Regions from separate parts of the Nonomuraea sp. NPDC049750 genome, predicted to be linked through region 1. Evidence: riboswitches for the same ligand, from Rfam matches in the RefSeq annotation. Region 1 holds a riboswitch; each other region holds the start of a gene.
The links. A riboswitch is a leader RNA that binds a small molecule or an ion and turns the genes downstream of it on or off. The one in region 1 is predicted to bind cobalamin.
Positions count from the first base shown of each region.

Region 1 (6,162 bases):
AGCGTCGCCCACGGAGCCCGGCGCAGCTCGGCCCGCTGGGCGGCCACGCGCAGGTCGACATCGGCGTCCACGGGACGCTCCGTTTCGGGACGGGACATGAAAATCCTCCTACCAGCAGCACGAAACAACCTCTGGTAGGGACCGTTGGCGGCTGGGTGCCACGGTTACCCGCCACCGGATCGGCGGCGAGGCGGTGGGCCCCACCACCGCGACCTCCCCCAGGGAGGTTCCCCTCGACTATACCGATCGGCCCGAACAGGACCTGGCGGCGACCTCTCGGGCCTGCCCCTTTCAGCGTCGACAGCGGCCCCGGGTTCGGGCGGGTTCCGGATGGGATCAACGCAGTGTTCTTGCTCGTCCCGAGCGGCGTTCACATGGCGTTCAGCGGGCTCTTCGAGGCTTGCGGGTCGGCACCCTACCTGCACCGCGAAAGGCTTCATCGTGAGGAACAACAAGGATGAACGGCCCGAATCTGCCGGGCTTTCCCGGCGGCGGCTGGTCAAGTACGCCGGTGTCGGCGCGACGCTGGCCGCCGCGGCACCCCTGGTGGGCGGCACCGCCGCGCAGGCCGACGACGAGCGCTCCTTCGGCGACGGCGCCAACAACGGCCGGATGTGGCGGGCGGGCGATCACCATGTCCACTCCGAGTACAGCGGTGAGTTCGACATCAAGACCAGCCCGCCGACCTTCCACAAGGGCGCCGACGCGGTCTACCCGATCGTCACCAACGCGATCATGGCCAAGTATTTCGGGTTGACCTGGGCGATGTGCACCGACCACGGCGGCCCGACGCATTCCAAGGTTAACCTGGAGCAGGCCTACCCCGACCTGCTGCGCTCGCGGGTGCTCGTACCCGAGGTCCTGCAGTTCTGGGGCATGGAGTTCGACGCGCCGGCGCTGGACCACCACACATTGATGATCCCGCACCACGCCGACGAGGCGCGGCAGCTGTTCGAGCTGGAGAGTCGCTTCGCCAAGCACGACGCCTTCCCGGCCGACCCCGGGCGCGACACCGAGGCCAAGATGGTGGAGTTCCTCAAGGCCGCCCGCGACATGCGGCAGAAGCCGCTGGTGATCGCGCACCACGCGGCGCGGTCGGCGACCGGGCTCGGCGTGTGGGGGCAGGACACTCCGCGCGAGTTCCGCAACGGCAACAACACCGCCCCCGACGTGTACGTGGGATTCGAGGGCGCCCCCGGGCACCAGGCCGGCCCGCTGAACGGCGGCGCCCGCGGCGGGTACGGCAACCACCCCACCTACGGCGGCTTCGACCAGATGACCGCGCGGGTCGGCGGCCTGTGGGACTCGCTGCTGGGCGAGGGCCGGCACTGGTGGATCACGGCCACCTCCGACTCGCACGTGCACTGGACCCGCGGCGGCTCGGACTTCTGGCCGGGCGAGTACAGCAAGACGTACGTGATGGCCCGCCAGGACTACGGCGACATCATGGACGCCCTGCGCAACGGCCGCATCTTCGTCGCCACCGGCGACCTGATCACCGCTCTCGACGTCACCGCCGGCAACCAGGGCCGCCAGGCCACCGTCGGCGAGACGCTGGTGGTCAACCGGCGCAACCGCACCGACGTCGAGGCCGAGATCCGGTTCCGGCCGCTGGAGGGCAAGAACGGCAACGGCGACCGCCCGGAGGTGCGGCGCGTCGACCTCATCACCGGACAGGTGAGCGGCGTGAGCGCCAACCTGGACGCCGACACCAACCCCACCACCAAGGTCGTGGCGCGCTTCGGGCCGGGCGACTGGCGCCGGCAGGGCCGGGACTATGTCATCCGGCACACGCTGCGCGATGTGCAGGCCGACAGCTACCTGCGGGTACGCGGCACCAGCACCGACGAGATGGAGCCGGCGGCCGACGGCAAGGAGAGCCCGTGGCAGGACCTGTGGTTCTACTCCAATCCCGTCTTCATCCGCGTCCGCTAGCCCGCCGGCCTTGGGCGGTCCCGCGTACCACGCGCGGCCGCCCTCTCTCCGCGCCAAGCGTGGCGCCGGGGGTCTTTCAGCTGGGGGTCTTTCCAACGGTGCGGGGCCGGGTTACGTTCGCGTTCGGCGAGCCTCGGGGATCGTCTGCCTTCCCGTTCCTGTCCTACAGGGGAATCCGAATGCGCAGAGTCATCACCATCCTGGCCACCGCGCTCTCCTTGACCATCGCCATGGCCGTGCCCGCCACCGCCGGCGGCCTGGACGACGTCTTCGCCAAGCTGCTGGTCAAGCAGGTCAAGGGGACGAACGTCGCCAAGCACCTGCAAGCCCTGCAGGACATCGCCACCGCCCATGGCGGCATCCGCGCGACCGGCACCAGCGGCTACGGCGCCTCCCGCGACTACGTGGCGAACAAGCTGCGCAAGGCCGGTTACAAGGTCACGCTGCAACCGATCAACTACGTCAAGAGCTGGGCCGAGAACAGCCCGCCGACGCTGGCGCTCACCGCGCCGAGCGCGAAGACGTACGTACCGAACGAGGACTTCTTCACCTTCCAGCCCTCCCCCTCGGGCGAGGTGACCGCGCAGGTCCAGGGCGTGGACCTCACGCTGCCACCCACTCCCACGCCGACCTCGACCAGCGGCTGCGAAGCGGCGGACTTCGCCGGGTTCGTGGCCGGCCGTATCGCGCTCGTCCAGCGCGGCACCTGCCCGTTCGTCACGAAGGTGCAGAACGCGGCCGCGGCGGGTGCGACCGGGCTCATCATCTTCAACGAGGGTCAGCCGGGTCGTACCGACGCGTTCCCGCTGGACATCGGCGAGTGGCGGGGCGGGATCCCCATGGTGTTCGCCGACTTCGCCGTGGGCAACGAACTCGCGAACACGCCGGGCGCGACCGTACACCTCAAGGTCGACGCCAACCTCGTGCTCGGCAGCACGGACAACGTGATCGCCGAGACCCGCTTCGGCGACCCGCGCGACGTCGTCATGGTGGGCGCGCATCTCGACAGCGTGACGGCGGGGCCCGGCATCAACGACAACGGCTCGGGCAGCGCGGCGATCCTGGAGGTCGCCGAGGAGATGGCGCTCTACCCGGTCAAGAACAAGGTCCGCTTCGCCTTCTGGGCCGCCGAGGAGATCGGGCTGCTCGGTTCCGATCAGTACGTCGGGTCGTTGTCGCAGGCGCAGCGGGACCGCGTCCGGGTGTACCTGAACTTCGACATGGTGGCCACGCCGAACTACGCCTACAAGCTGTACGACGGGGACGACTCCGACAACGTCGGCTCCCCCGCCGGTCCGCCCGGTTCCGCCGAGATCGAGAAGCAGCTGGCGGCGTTCTACGGCTCGCGCGGCCTGCCCACGGTGGGCACGGACTTCGACGGGCGCTCGGACTACGGGCCGTTCATCGCGGTCGGGATCCCGGCCGGCGGCATCTTCACCGGCGCCGAGGGGATCAAGACGGCCGCGGAGGCGGCGCTGTTCGGCGGGACTGCCGGGGTCGCCTACGACGCCTGCTACCACCAGGCGTGCGACACCATCGCCAACATCAACGCCACGGCGCTGGACGTGGACGCGGACGCCATCGCCGACTCCGTCGCGCGATACGCGTTCAACCTCCGCTCCATCCCGCCGCGAGTGGCACCCGCGACCAGCCGTGCGCGCTTCACACCGTCAACGTCCGGCTTCCTCGATGTGTTGACGCGAACGGGAGGAAAGGATACGTTCCGGTAGATTTCACGGTTGTCCAAGGGAAATCCGGTGAGATGCCGGTGCGGACGCGCCACTGTATCCGGGACGTAGATCCCGGGAGCCAGGTCGCTTGGGCCTCCGTGACCTCATTTGTTGGGACGCGTCATCCCTGAGGAGGCACTGATGAGTGGTCTGTCCGCTCCTACCGTCATTCCGTTCCCCCGTCTGCGGCTGTGGTTGCTGGCCGTACCGGTACTGCTGCTGGTCGCCTACCTGGTGCTGATGGACAACGGCGCCATCTCGCAGACGGGTGCGTACCTGCACGAACTCATGCACGACGGGCGTCACCTGCTCGGCGTGCCCTGCCACTAGACCCAGGCATGGTACGCACCCTGCTGGTCAGGGGCCTGCTTCTGGGCCTGCTGGCCGGATTGATCGCGGGCGGCTTCGCCTTCGCCTTCGGGGAACCGCAGGTGGACAGTGCGATCGCACTGGAACAGGCGCACGCCGCGCAGGAACCTGGCCATGACCACGGCGAGGAGGAACTGGTCAGCAGGCCGGGCCAGAAGGCCGGGCTCTTCCTCGCCACCGGCCTGTACGGGCTGGCCGTGGGAGGGGTCTTCGCCCTGGTGTACGCGGGTCTGCGGGGCCGGGTCGGTCCACGGTCGGAGGGCGGGCTGGCGCTCGCCGCCGCCGGGTCGGCGTTCGGGGCGGTGATCCTCGTACCGTTCGTGAAATATCCGGCCAATCCGCCGGCTGTCGGAGACCCGGAAACGATCAACAGCCGGACCGCCCTCTATGTCGTGATGATCCTTGTCGGCCTGGCCGCGATCGCGATCGCGGTGGCGACCGCGCGCCGGGTGACCGCCGGGCCTTGGGCGCGGTGGGTCGCGGCCGGGGTCGCGTACCTGGTCCCGGTGGTCGCCGCGTGGCTGCTGCTGCCGACCGTGGACGAGGTGCCCGAGGGCTTTCCTGCCACGTTGCTGTGGCAGTTCAGGCTCGTGTCGTTAGGGACGCAGCTCGTTTTCTGGACGGCCTTCGGTGTGCTGTTCGGGTGGGTGAGCGACAGGGCGGCGCGGCGGGGGGCCGTACCCGCGACCGCCGCCTCGCCGGGCTGAGCCGGCGTGCTGTTCGTCCGGCACGCCAGCACGCCGGGGATGCGGACCGCCTGCTTTCCCGGGGCGGATGAGGACGCCGACCCGTCGAGCCTGGCCAGGGCACACGGCTTGGCCAGGGCACACGGCTTGGCTTCGGTGGTGGCCGACTCGATGGCTGTCGGCTCGGCGGCGACCGGCTCGGCAGTGACCGGCTCGGCGGCGGGCGGCTCGGCGGCGGTCGACTCGGTGGCGTGGGTCGCTCCCGGTGCCGCGGCGCGGCAGACCGCCGCCGCGCTCGGCCGGGAAGCGTGCGTGGTCGCCGCGCTCGCGGAGGCCGATCACGGCCGGTGGCGCGGCCTGCCGTACGGACGGGTCGCGCGGGAGGAGCCGGACGCGCTGGCGAGCTGGCTGGCGGATCCGGACGCGGCGCCGCACGGCGGGGAGAGCCTGACCGTGCTGGCGGCGCGGGTGGCCGACTGGCTCGACTCGGTGCGCGGGGAGCCCGAGGCGGTCGCCGTCTGCGACGCGGGCGCCATCCGGGCGGCCCTCGGCCATGCGCTGGGACTGGACCCAGTGCACTCCGCCCGTTTCGATCTCGCGCCGCTGTCCGTCACTGAGCTGACCGTCACGCGAGGCGGCTGGCGGGTCGCCCACGTCAACCGGAAGATCCTTTCTTGAACGTACGGAAGGTCCTGTCTTGATCGTCTCGTATCCGTTCAGCGCCGTCGTCGGGCTCGACGACCTGAAGCTGGCGCTGGTGCTCAACGCCGTCTCGCCACGGGTGGGCGGTGTGCTGGTACGGGGTGAGAAGGGCACCGCCAAGTCCACCATCGTGCGCGCGCTGGCCGCCCAGCTGCCCCCGGTGAACGTGGTGCCGGGCTGCCGGTTCGCCTGCGATCCGGCCGCGCCCGACGCCGAGTGCCCGGACGGCCCGCACGAGCCGGACGCCCAAGGGCTTCGCCGTCCGGCCGCGTTGGTGGAGCTGCCGGTCGGCGCGTCGGAGGACCGCCTGGCCGGCTCACTCGATGTGGAGCGGGCGCTGACGGAGGGGGTGAAGGCGTTCGAGCCGGGCCTGCTGGCGGCCGCGCACCGCGGCGTCCTGTACGTGGACGAGGTGAACCTGCTGCACGACCACCTGGTCGACCTGCTGCTGGACGCGGCGGCCCTGGGGACCTGCTACGTGGAACGGGAGTCGGTCTCGGTCCGGCATCCGGCCCGGTTCCTGCTGGTCGGGACCATGAACCCGGAGGAGGGTGAGCTGCGTCCGCAGTTGCTGGACAGGTTCGGGCTGACGGTGCAGGTGAAGGCGTCCAGGGATCCGGTGGAGCGCGCCGAGGTGGTACGGCGCCGGCTGGCCTTCGACGCGGACGCCGAGAAGTTCGCGGCCAGGTGGGCGGCCGAGGAATCGGCGCTGGCGACCAGGATCGCCCAGGCCCGCGGCC
Region 1 covers NZ_JBFANB010000009.1:101,429-107,590, reverse strand. The annotation lists gene AB0J16_RS24335 (CrcB family protein) at 1-98, opposite strand, end outside; gene AB0J16_RS24330 (phosphoesterase) at 442-1,935, shown strand; gene AB0J16_RS24325 (M28 family metallopeptidase) at 2,115-3,665, shown strand; cobalamin riboswitch at 3,643-3,772, shown strand; gene AB0J16_RS24320 (CbtB-domain containing protein) at 3,807-3,995, shown strand; gene AB0J16_RS24315 (CbtA family protein) at 4,004-4,741, shown strand; gene AB0J16_RS24310 (histidine phosphatase family protein) at 4,748-5,398, shown strand; gene AB0J16_RS24305 (VWA domain-containing protein) at 5,418-6,162, shown strand, end outside.

Region 2 (6,162 bases), on a different contig from region 1:
CCCGCCCAGAAGCGCCGACGAGATCATCCGCCACCCCGGCCCGAACTCCCACAGCAGCGACCCGAGCCGCGCTCCGTCCTCAACCCGATACGTCAGCTCCACGAGACCCCCTTCAGGACAACGCCCTCGACCCGATAGGCCGGCGCCACTTTCACGAGACACCCCTGACCAGGTGCACGACGGGCCGGCCTCCGGGACCCGGCGCGATCTCGACCCGGGCGTCGAAGTGGGTGCCGACCAGTGCCTCCGTGAGCACCTGGCCCGGCTGCCCGGCGGCGACGGCCCGGCCGCCGGCGAGCAGGAGGAGCCGGTCGGCGTACTGTCCGGCGAGGGTCAGGTCGTGCAGCGTCGTCACCACGGTCAGCTCGTCGGCGAGCCTGAGCCGGTCGACCAGCTCCAGTACCTGCTGCTGGTGTCCGAGGTCGAGCGCGGTCGTGGGCTCGTCGAGCAGGAGCGCGGGCGCCTCCTGGGCCAGTGCCCTGGCCAGGACCACCCGCTGGCGTTCGCCGCCGGACAGCTCCCCCAGCCGGCGCGTGGCGAACTCGGTGAGGTCGAGACGTTCGAGCACGGACCTGGTGACCTCTTTGTCGTGGCGGCTCTCGCTGCCGAGGTAAGGGATGTACGGGGTGCGGCCGAGCAGGGCGTAGTCGTACACGGTGATGTCGGGAGGCAGCGAGGGCGTCTGGGGGGCGTAGGCGACCAGCCTGGCCCGGTCCCTGGGCCTGAGCGTGTTCGCGGCCCGGCCGCCGACGGTGACGTCGCCCCGGTGGGCGACGACGCCCATGACGGCTTTGAGCAGGGTGGACTTTCCGGCGCCGTTCGGGCCGATGATCGCCAGCCATTCGCCGCGCCGTACCGAGAGGTCGACCTCGGTGAGCACCTCACGCTCGTCGAGTCGTACGGACAGGGCGCTCGTCTCGATCATCCAGGCCGGCCGGGCCGTGTCGGCGGTCACGCGGCGGCCTGCCAGGACGTGGCGGCGGTCATGTGGCGGTCTGCCGGGTCATGCGCAGGACCGCCACGAAGAACGGCGCGCCGACGAACATGGTGACCACTCCGATGGGCAGTTCGGCGGGGGCGATGACGGTGCGCGCGACCAGGTCGGCGAGCACGAGGAAGGCGGCGCCGCCGATCAGCGACAGCGGTAGCACGATCCGGTAGGAGCCGCCCGCCAGCCGCCTGACCACGTGCGGAATGACGATGCCGACGAACCCGATGAGCCCGCTCACCGCCACTGCCGCCGCGGTGGCCAGGGAGGCGGCGAGCAGTACCGCCAGCCGTACCCGCCCGGCGCGGACGCCGAGGCTGGTGGCCTCCTCGTCCCCCACCGAGAGCACGTCCAGCATCCGCCCGTGCGCGAGCAGCAGTACGGCCGAGACGGCGGCGTACGGCAGGACCAGCCAGAACTGGTCCCATCCGCCGCCCACGTCGCCCAGGATCCAAGAGTAGATGCGCTGCAACTGCTCGACCTTGAACTGCTGGATGAACGTCTGGATCGCGGTCAGGAACGAGGTGACGGCCACCCCGGCGAGCACCAGCGTGGCGGTGCCGCCCGAGCGCCCGGCGGTGTTGCCGAGCACGTACGCGAGGAACACCCCGCCGACCGCCCCCGCGAAGGCGGCCACCGGGATGCCGACGGCAGGGGTCGGCACGAGCACGATGACCACGGTGGTGGTCAGCCCGGCTCCGGCTGCGGCGCCCAGCAGGTAGGGGTCGGCCAGCGGGTTGCGGAACACCCCCTGGTAGCCGGCCCCCGCGATGGCCAGCAGCCCGCCGACCACGGCCGCCACCAGCACCCTGGGCAGCCGCAGCTCGAACAGCAGCCCTTGCTCCACGGGGGCCAGCCCCGAGTCCACGTGTACGTACGGCAGCCAGTCGAGCACCTGGAGCACCACCTGCCACGGTGAGATGTCGGCGGCCCCGCCGAGCAGCCCGGCGACCATGGAGACGGCGAGCACGGCCAGCGCGCCCGCCGTCCACATCGGTCTGGACCTCACTGGCGGGTGGCCGCCTTGCCGACGGCGTCGCTGATGGTCTGCGCCAGGTCCACGACCCGCGGGCCCCAGCGCGAGGCGATGTCGTCGTCGAGCTGGATCACCTGGTCACCCTTGACCGCCGACAGTCCTTTCCAGCCGGGGCGCTTGGCCAGCGTGTCCTTGCTCTGCTGGCAGCACTTCACGTCCGCCAGGAAGATCAGGTCGGGGTCGGCCTGGGCGACGAACTCCGCCGACAGCTTGGGGTAGCCGCCCGCCGGGTCCGGCGCCTTGTCGGCGATGTTGGTGAGGCCGAACATGGCGTAGATCTGCCCGATGAACGTGCTGGACGTCGCCGCGTAGGGGGTCTGGTCGAGTTCGTGGTAGTAGGTGAGCTTCTTGTTCTTGGGGGCGTTCGCCGAGAGCTTGTCGAGGGATGTCTTCATGCCTGTCACGACTTGTCCGGCCTTTTCGGTGTTGCCGGTGGCGGCGCCGAGGTCGGTGATCTCGTCGTACGCCTCGTCGAGCTTGGTGGCGGCGGGCTCCAGGAGGACGGGCACGTTCACCTTGCCCAGCTTGGCGACGATGCCGTCGATGTCGTTGGAGACGATCACCAGGTCGGGCTTCTGGGCGACGATGGCCTCGACGTTCGGCTTGAAGCCGGACAGGTCGGTCTTGGGGACGCCGGCCGGGTAGTTGGACTGGTCGTCCACCGCGATGACCTGGGGGCCCGCGCCGATGGCGAAGAGCGTCTCGGTGTGGCTGGCGGAGAGCGAGACGATCCGCTCCGGCTTTTTGGCGATGCCGACCTTGCCGTTGCCCGCCTCGACCGTCACGGGGAAGGCGGCGGAGCTGGTCGAGCCGGTCGTACCGGTGGGGCTCGCGGGGGACGGGGTGGTGGTAGTGCTGGTCTGACCACATCCGGCCAGAACGAGCGTTCCCAGCAGCGCGCCCGCGAAGGCCGTGCGTACGGGCCTCACGAGAAGTCCTTTCACACTGTCGGAACCGAGAGACCCGCTGGAGAGCGACGGATCACCCTTTTCCACGAGGGTTGATGACGTCAGCGCGGAGGCAGGCGACCTGGCTATGACAGTTGCGGGACAGCGCCGGACTCGCACCGGACTTCGCTGCAACTCTGCGCGTCGGACAGACGCTATCAATGCGCCAGATGGGCGTTAAGTCAAGGGGTGCCCAATTGGGCTTCCGCCTCGGCGATGATCTCTTGCAACCTGAGCCCGTGGGCCGCGTCCAGCGGGTGCCCGCCGCCCTGGCGTACGGTCCGCGCGAACTCCTCGGCGATGGTCTCGAACGGATCGTCGTCATCACTGGGCATCAGCGTCACGCTGCCCGTCCTGCCGAACACCGCGACGCTGGCCGGCGGCAGGTCACCGGCGGCGGCCATGCACAGCGACGCCTCGCTGGCCGCGCCGCCCTCGTGATCGAGCAGCAGTCCGGTCCAGCCGAGCGGGTTGCCGTGCGCGCGCACGCCGGTCACCCGGCCGAGCGCGGCGTCGAGCAGGTCGATCACGTGCGGCCCGACGTCCAGGAGCGCCCCGCGCTCGAGCCGCCACGGGGTGCCGAAGAGGTGGCCGCCCAGCAGGACATTGGAGATGTTCGCGGCGTGACCGCCGAACGCCTCGATTTCCGCGCAGCGCGCCAGAAACTCCCTGACCTGCTTCATATAACGCATGCTGAGCACCATCTGGGAGGCCACACCGGCCTCACGCACGGCGTCGGCGAGCCGCCGCGCGTTCTCCAGCGAGTCGGCGAGCGGCTTCTCCAGCAACAGCGCCTTCCCGGCCTTCGCCGCGCGCACCCCCAATTCGGCCTGTACGCCCGGCGGCACGCAGAACGCCACGGCCTCGCACGCCTCGAACAACTCCTCGACCCGCTCGAACACCGGCGCCCCCAGCCGGGCGGCAGCCTCCGGGCGCCGGGCCCACACGCCGGCGAACCGGAGATGCGGACTGTTGACCAGCATGGGCGCATGCGCGCGCTCCGCCCACGGCCCCGCCCCGACCAACCCGACCGACACCGGCTCCATTCATCCCCCTTGATCCGCCACAACCTTAATGCGGTTCCTAGGAATGTTCTGCGGGCATCCGGTCTTCCACTCCCCCGCAGGAGTGTCCCTCCACGGGCTCCCTGCCACACGGACCGCCTTCCTCCGCTCCCCCGCAGGGGCATCCCTGAAAGGACCCCAACCACCACGGACCGACTTCCTCCGCACCCCGCAAGGGCCTCCCCCACAAGGACCCCAAGCACGACAGACCGTCACTGGGATCGAGACGGTCGTGTGACGAACCACCCCAGGGGAATCCCGGTGGTCACCGCACCAGCATCACCCCGCCGCGTCGCGCCATTGGCGCAGGGCGTGTTCAGGGCGGTGGGCCATCGTGCCGGAGTCGATGACGATGGTCTGTCCCGTGATGCACCGCGACTCACCCGAGGCGAGGAAGGCGACGAGGTCGGCCACGTCGTCCGGGGTGCAGGCCCAGGGCAGCAGCCGTTCGGCCGCCTTGTCGGCCAGCCGCTCCCGGCCGAGGGCCTGCGCGGCCGCGTCGGTCAGGACCAGCGCGGGCGCGACGGCGTTGCAGCGGATGCCGCGCGAGCCGTACTTGGTGGCCACGTAGCGCACGAAACCGGTCAGCGCCGCCTTCGAGGTGCCGTACGCGACGTGCGCGACGTCGCCCAGCAGGCCGGAGACCGACGAAGTGACGACGAACGCGCCGCCCTCGGCCATCACGGGGGCCGCGTGCTTGACCATGAGCAGGCAGCCACGCAGGTTCACCGCCATCGTGCGGTCCCAGACGGCGACGTCGAGGTCCTCAAGGTCGCGGTCACGGCCGTAGGTGCCGGGGTCGAGCGCGGCCGCGTTGGAGTGGACGACGTCCAGGCGGCCGAACGAGGTGACCAGGTCGCCGATCGCCTCGGCCACCTGCTTCTCGTCCGACACGTCACAGACGAGCGCCGTGGCCGTGCCGCCTCTGGCGCGGATGGCGGTGGCGATCGACTTGGCGCCCGACGCGCGCACGTCCAGGACGCCCACGCAGGCACCTTCGGCAGCCAGGCGCGACGCGCACGCCGCACCGATGCCCGACCCCGCGCCCGTCACCAGGGCCACCCGCCCATCGAACCGGCCCGGCGCGGCACTCACCACGTCACCCGCAGGGCCGTCAGTCCCCGGCCCACGATGGACTTGCGGTAGACGATGGGCTCGTCGGCGAGCCTGAGCGAGGGCAGGCGGCGGCCGAGCACGTCGAGTGCGGTCCGAAGCTGCAGCCGGCCGAGCGCGGCGCCCACGCAGAAGTGGATGCCGTAACCGAACACCATGTGGGCGTCGGCGTTGGCCCGGTCGATGACGAACCGGTCCGGGTCGGGGAAGACGGTCTCGTCGTGGGCGGCGGAGTCGGTGGAGAGGAGCACCAACGACTTCTCCGGAATTATCACGTCGTGGAGTGAAATATCGGTGGTGGCGTACCGGAACGACCCGAGGGAGGCGCCGTCGATGCGCATGCACTCCTCGACCGCGTTCTGGATCAGCGGCGGCGCGACCGGCCAGGCGTCCTCGCGCAGCAGCCGCAGGACGCTGTTGGCGAGCTGGTTCGGCACGGTGTCGTTGCCACCGAGCAGGATCGTGGAGATCAGCTCCACCACCTCGCGATGGCTGAGCTCGGAGCCGATCAGCGAGGTCATGAGCGAGGTGAAGTCGTCGCGCGGCTCCTTGGCGCGGGCCGCGACCAGCCGATCCACGTAATCCAGATAGGTCAGGAAACTGTCGGCCAGTTCGAGCTGGCGGTCTGGCGGCTGCGGCGACAGGAAGAGCTGGAACCAGTCCTTCACATGCGCCTGTACGAAACCCTCGTCCGACTCGGGAACCCCGATGAACCGGGCGGTCAGCTTGATCGACGGCTCGTGCCCGATCTCGGACACGAAGTCGGCCTCGCCCCTGGGCGCCACGCGGTCGAGCAGGTCCTCGTTGAGCCGCCGGAAGTGCTGCTCCATGGCCGAGACCGCCCGTGGCGTGAACGCCTTCGACACCGAACGCCGCAGCCTGGTGTGGTCGGGCGGATCGACGTTCGCCACGAAGCTGGACAGAAACGACCCATGCTCGCCCAGCCTGTCGCGCGTCTCACGGGTGAGGCTGCGGGAGATGGTCAGCGAGCCCTCCGAGGAGAACCGCCTCGGG
Region 2 covers NZ_JBFANB010000025.1:46,126-52,287, reverse strand. The annotation lists gene AB0J16_RS43265 (adenosylcobinamide amidohydrolase) at 1-102, opposite strand, end outside; gene AB0J16_RS43260 (ABC transporter ATP-binding protein) at 152-955, opposite strand; gene AB0J16_RS43255 (iron ABC transporter permease) at 984-1,982, opposite strand; gene AB0J16_RS43250 (ABC transporter substrate-binding protein) at 1,994-2,953, opposite strand; cobalamin riboswitch at 3,026-3,146, opposite strand; gene AB0J16_RS43245 (Gfo/Idh/MocA family oxidoreductase) at 3,154-4,017, opposite strand; gene AB0J16_RS43240 (SDR family NAD(P)-dependent oxidoreductase) at 4,315-5,130, opposite strand; gene AB0J16_RS43235 (cytochrome P450) at 5,127-6,162, opposite strand, start outside.
Region 2: linked by a shared signal. The riboswitch ahead of AB0J16_RS43250 (ABC transporter substrate-binding protein) and the one ahead of AB0J16_RS24320 (CbtB-domain containing protein) in region 1 are both predicted to bind cobalamin.

Region 3 (6,162 bases), on a different contig from region 1:
TCCTCGAACAGCTGCCTGCTGAGGTACAGGCGCGCTTCGGGGGCGTTGACGTGCTGATAGAGGTTGAGCACGAGGTTGTTGGCCACGATGGAGTCGCCGGTGGCGAAGAAGGCGACCAGCCGGTTGATCAGGTGGCGTTCCTGCGGCGTCATCCTGGCCAGGTCGGCGAGGTCGGAGTGCAGGTCCACCTCCTCGACGGTCCAGGTGTTGCGGATCGCGGCGCGATAACGCTCGTAGAAGTCCGGGTAACGCATGGGACGCAGGGTCAGGTCCATGCCGGGGTCGAGCAGCATTGGGGGTCTCCGTTCGAGGGGGCTGCTACTGGCAGGCTTCGCAGGTTTCCGGGTTCTCCAAGGAGCAGGCGACGGCGTCGAGCGCGATCGTCGTCTGCGCGGTCGTGGTCTGGGCGATCGTCGTCTGGGCGATCCGGGTGGCCGGGCGCGAGCGCAGGTAGTAGGTGGTCTTCAGGCCCTGCTTCCAGGCATAGGCGTACATCGACGACAGCTTGCCGATCGTCGGGCTGGCCATGAACAGGTTGAGCGACTGCGACTGGTCGATGTACGGCTGACGTGCCGCGGCCAGGTCGATGAGCGCCTTCTGCGGCAGCTCCCAGGCCGTCCGGTACAAGGTCTTGAGGTCGTCGGGGATGCCCGCGATCTCCTGGACCGAGCCGTCCGCCCGCTTGAGGTCGTCGCGCATCCGCTGCGTCCACAACCCGCGAGCCTGCAGGTCGGCCACCAGGTAGCGGTTGACCTGGAGGAACTCCCCCGACAGCGTCTCGCGCTTGAACACGTTGGACACCTGTGGCTCGATGCACTCGTAGCACCCGGCGATGGAGGCGATGGTCGCGGTCGGGGCGATGGCGACCATCAGCGAGTTGCGCAGCCCGGTCGTGGCGATCTTCGCGCGCAGCTCGGCCCAGCGCGGCGACGCGGCGGCGCCGTAGTGGTCGGGGTGCAGGACGCCGCCCGCCGCCCTGGTCTCCTCGTACGACGGATGCCGGCCGCGCTCGACGGCCAGGTCGGCGGAGGTGTCGTAGGCGGCCAGGGCGATCTCCTCGGCGACGCGGGTCGACAGCCCCAGCGCCTCGGGCGAGTCGAACGGCAGCCGGAGCGCGAAGAAGACGTCGGCCAGGCCCATCACGCCGAGCCCGATCGGCCGCCAGCGCTTGTTGGCCGCCTCGGCCTCAGTGGTCGGGTAGAAGCCCAGGTCGATGGTCCGGTCCAGGAAACGTACGGCCGTACGGACGGTCGTGCGCAGCCGGGCCCAGTCGACGCCTTCGCCGGTCAGGTGGGCGGCGAGGTTGATCGAGCCGAGGTTGCATACCGCCGTCTCGCCGTCGCTGGTGACCTCGAGGATCTCGGTGCACAGGTTGGACAGGTGGATGACGTTCTCGGGCCGGGCCGTCTGGTTGGAGGTGCGGTTGGCGGCGTCCTTGAACGTCATCCAGCCGTTGCCGGTCTGGGCGAGGGTGCGCATCATCCGGCCGTAGAGGGTCCGGGCGGGCAGTTGCCGGGTGTAGCGGCCGTCGGCCTCGTAGGCGCGGTAGGCGCGGGTGAACGCCTCGCCGTACAGGTCGGTGAGGTCGGGGACCTCCTTGGGGTCGAACAGCGACCAGACCTCGTCGGCCTCCACCCGCCGCATGAACTCGTCCGGCACCCAGTTGGCCAGGTTGAGGTTGTGCGTACGCCGGGCGTCCTCGCCCGTGTTGTCGCGCAGCTCCAGGAACTCCTCGATATCGGCGTGCCAGGTCTCCAGGTAGACACAGGCCGCGCCCTTGCGGCGACCGCCCTGGTTGACGGCGGCGACGGAGGAGTCGAGCGTACGCAGCCAGGGCACGATGCCGTTGGAGTGCCCGTTGGTGCCCTTGATGAGGGATCCACGCGAGCGCACCCGGGTCCACGCGATGCCGATGCCCCCGGCGTACTTCGACAGCCTGGCCACCTGCCCGTAGCGGTCGTAGATCGACTCCAGCTCGTCGCGCGGCGAGTCGAGCAGGAAGCACGACGACAGCTGCGGCCGGCGCGAACCGGAGTTGAACAGCGTCGGTGAGCTCGGCAGGTACGACAGTGTGGACATGAGGCCGTACAGCTCGGCGGCCTCGGCGACCGTCTCCGACAGCCCGCAGGCCACGCGGAGCAGGAAGTGCTGCGGCCGTTCGAGCACGGTCCGCGACCGCGGGTGCCGCAGCAGGTAGCGGTCGTAGACCGTACGCAACCCGAAGTACTCGAAGCGGTCGTCCGCGTCGCCGGAGACGAGCGCGTCGAGCTCGGCGGCGTGCGCGCCGACGAAGGCGGCGAGCGAGTCCTGGATCAGCCCGGCGGCGTGGCTGGCGGCGATGGACTCGGAAAAGGTCCGCACGCCGTGCCCGGCCGCCTCGTCGGCGATCTCCTCGGCCAGGAGCCGGGCGGCGATCCGGGAGTTGGCCGGATCGGTGATCACCCGGGCGGCGGCCTCCTCGATCGCCAGCCGCCGATCGGCGCTTTTGGCGGTGGCCGACTGCCGATCGACCGTCGCCGACTGCCGGCCGACGGTGGCCGGCTGCTGGTCGACCGTGGCCGGCTGGTGATCGACCGTGGCCGGCTGGTGATCGACCGTGGCCGGCTGGTGATCGGCCTCAATGATCTGCGTCACGTGCTCTCTCCTCGCGAGCTCATCCCCGTGAGGGCGCGTGAGAGCACGACGGCCCCTGGACTCCCCGGCCGCCGACGCCCCCGGCCCTCCCTCGAGGCCATGGACACTTCGATGGGCAGAGCCGGCTGGCTCCCCCAACGTCACCGGCAGGTCTTCGGGCTCGCGGGCATGGTCGATAGTTCCTACTGGCCGTCGCTTCCCGGAAAGGTCCAGTGCTCGTGACGGCGGTCGTTCCCGCTCACCGCTGCGGGGCAGCCCCGGAATCGCACCGGGTTCCCTTTTGCTCCGCCCCGAGGGGCGAACCAGCGACGAGCAGAATCCTACATCTAGTGGCCCTTGGCGCAACTACCCCAGCATGTTGTGTCAGCGGTGTCGAGCATGCCCAGATCGCGGAGCACGGCCCTGGTCCTGCCGATCTCCGAGGCCAGCCATTGTTCGAAGTCGTCGCCGCTGAGCGGGATCGAGGTCCATCCCTCCGCCCGGCAGGCCGCCCGCCAGGAGGCGGACTCCGTGACCTCGTCGCAGAGCCGGATGGCGACGGCCTTGCCGTCCTCGGACATCCCCTCGGGCCCCACGGCCGCGCACCAGTCGGCGAAGTCGACCCGCACGCCGCACTCCAGCAGGCTCGGCGCCTCCACGCCGTCCACCCGGCGCGCGCTGGAGACGGCCAGCACCCTGACCTGGCCCTTGCCGATGGCACGGCGCCAGTCCGCGAGCGTGCCGGTCGCCGCGGCGGCCTTGCCACCGAGAAGCGCGGCCGCGGCCTCCACGCTGCCGGGAAAGCCGGTGTAGTCGACCTGCCGGGTGTCGGCGCCGAGGCCCTTGGCGATCAGCCCGAACAGCAGGTGGTCGGGCTCGCCCTGCGGTCCGCCCGTCAGCGGTGTGCGGTCGGGGTGGGCCACCAGCTGCGCGCCGAACTGGTCGAAGGTGGTGAACTTGGAGTGAGCGGGCACCACCACCACCTCGATCTGGCCGGTGAGCCGGGCCAGCGGCGTGGCGGTGTCGAGCAGCGACAGCCCGTTGTTGAGCTCGGTCGCGGCCAGCGCGGGCAACCCGGTGACGGTGATCCGGGTGACGGGCGGCGTGCCGGAGACCGGGAAACCGGCGTCGCGGGCGGTTTTGACGAGCGCCTTGGCGACGCGGGCCCAGCGTCCGGCGCCGGGGACGATCGCGAACCGGCCCGAGAGGCCGGCCGCGTTGACGGCGCGTCCGCCGAGGCTCCCCTCCGTGCCACATCCTGTCGCGCAGGCCGCCACCGCCAGGCCGAGCGCGAAGAACCCCCGTCGGCGCATGGCGTCCTCCCCTCGCACCCCATAACTACCCCAGGTCACTGACACTTAACGCACTGTTACACATCAGGGTTGTCATTATCAGGGATCACGAAAAGTCGGGAAGAACTATGAAGTTTTCTCGCCCACACCGACGAGCAGGTACGACGGCAGCGAGGGCTCGCTGACCAGCCTGGGCCGATCGGGACGCCAGTCGGGGGCGTGCACCAGGCCCGGCTCGACCAGCTCGAAGTCCCCGAAGAACGCCCGGATCTCCCTCGGCGTCCGGTCGGTGCCGGCCCCTGCCGACGTGGGCCGGTGGAGGGGCGTGGCGCCCTCGTCGAAACGTCCCCGCGAGGTCGCGTGGGTGAGCACCAGGTAGCTGCCGGGCGCCACCGCCTCGCGCAGCCTGGTCACCATCTTGCCCGGGTCGCGGGCGTCCGGGATGAAGTGCAGGATCGAGACCAGCAGCACGCCCACCGGCTCGTTCATGTCCAGGAAGCGGGACGCCTGCGCCAGCACCTCGTCGGGGTCGAGCAGATCGGCCTGGACGAAGACGGCCCGGCCCGCCCCCTCCAGCAGCGCCCTGGCGTGGGTGGCGACGACCGGGTCGCGATCGACGTAGACGACTTTCGCCTCCGGCGCCACCTCGTGCACGTTGCCCTGGGTCGGCAGCCCGCTGCCCAGATCGAGGAACTGGCGGACGCCCGCGCCCGCCAGGTGGCGGACCGCGCGCTGGAGGAAGGCCCGGTTGGCACGCGCCAGCAGGACGGCTTGCGGGATCAGCGCCGCAAGCCGGTCGATCGCCTCGCGGTCGACGGCGTAGTTGTCTGTGCCGCCGAGCATGTAATCGTACATTCGTGCGAGATTTGGCGGTTGGCCATGAAACTCGGGCACAGTTTCGATCTTAAGTCCTGCCGGTCCACTTATCGCGGGCTATGTGCCTATTGTGGCCGCCGTGTCGAAGCAGTTACTCGACTGTGACGCTCTTAGCCAAGTTGCGTGGCTTATCCACATCGCGCTCGAGCGCCACGGCGGCGTGGTAGGCCAGCAGCTGCAGCGGGATCGTGAGCAGGATCGGGTCCAGCTCGATCTCGTTCTTCGGCACCACGATGACGTCATCGGCCAGCTTGGCGTCGGGTTCGCGGTGGCCCACCATGAGCACCTTGCCGCCGCGGGCGCGGATCTCGCCGAGCGTGGTGAGGTTCTTGTCGAGCAGTTCGTCGTCGGGGACGATCGCCACCGTCGGCATCTCGGGGCCGATGAGCGCGAGCGGCCCGTGCTTGAGCTCGCTGGCCGGATAGGCCTCGGCGTGGACGTACGAGATCTCCTTGAGCTTCTGCGCGCCTTCGCGGGCCACCGGATAACCGCGGACCCGGCCGACGAACATCATGCTCGGATAGTTCGCGTACTTCTTCGCCAGCTCGGCGATCTTGTCGCCCTGCGCCAGGATCTCCTCGATCTGGCCGGGCAGCCTGCGCAGGCCCTCGCAGACGCGGCGGCCGTCGGCGGGCGAGAGGTCGTGCACCCGGCCGAAGTGCAGCGCGAGCAGCGCGAACGCCAGCGACGTCGAGGTGAACGCCTTGGTCGAGGCGACCGAGACCTCGGGCCCGGCGTGCAGGTAGACGCCGCCGTCGACCTCGCGGGCGATGGCGCTGCCAACCGCGTTGACGATGCCGATGACCCGGCCGCCCTTGCGCTTGAGCTCCTGTACGGCCGCGAGCGTGTCGTAGGTCTCGCCCGACTGGCTGATCGCGACGTAGAGCGTGTCGGGGTCGACGACCGGGTTGCGGTAGCGGAACTCGCTGGCCGGCTCGGCGTCGGCCGGGATACGGGCCAGCTCCTCGATGAGCTGCGCGCCGATCTGGCCCGAGTAGTAGGCGGAGCCACAGCCGATGATCTTCACCCGGCGGAAGGAGCGGGTCTCGCGGGCGTCCATGTTCAGGCCGCCCAGGTGGGCGATGTGGAAGCGCTCGTCGAGGCGGCCGCTCATGGTGCGCGAGACCGTGTCGGGCTGCTCGGAGATCTCCTTGAGCAGGTAGTGCTCGTAGCCGCCGGTGTCGTAGTGCCCGGCGTCCCAGTCGACGGTCAGCGGCTCCTTGGCGGTCTCGCGCGCGTCGCTGGCGAAGGTGTGGAACCCGTCGGCCTTGAGCACGGCCAGCTCGCCGTCCTCCAGGTGCACGACCTGGCGGGTGTAGCGGACGAGCGCGGCCACGTCGGAGGCGGCGAACATCTCCTTCTCGCCGATGCCGAGCACGAT
Region 3 covers NZ_JBFANB010000063.1:9,451-15,612, reverse strand. The annotation lists gene AB0J16_RS59105 (ribonucleotide-diphosphate reductase subunit beta) at 1-293, opposite strand, end outside; gene AB0J16_RS59100 (ribonucleoside-diphosphate reductase subunit alpha) at 319-2,634, opposite strand; cobalamin riboswitch at 2,762-2,956, opposite strand; gene AB0J16_RS59095 (tripartite tricarboxylate transporter substrate-binding protein) at 2,961-3,926, opposite strand; gene AB0J16_RS59090 (SAM-dependent methyltransferase) at 4,032-4,799, opposite strand; gene glmS (glutamine--fructose-6-phosphate transaminase (isomerizing)) at 4,873-6,162, opposite strand, start outside.
Region 3: linked by a shared signal. The riboswitch ahead of AB0J16_RS59100 (ribonucleoside-diphosphate reductase subunit alpha) and the one ahead of AB0J16_RS24320 (CbtB-domain containing protein) in region 1 are both predicted to bind cobalamin.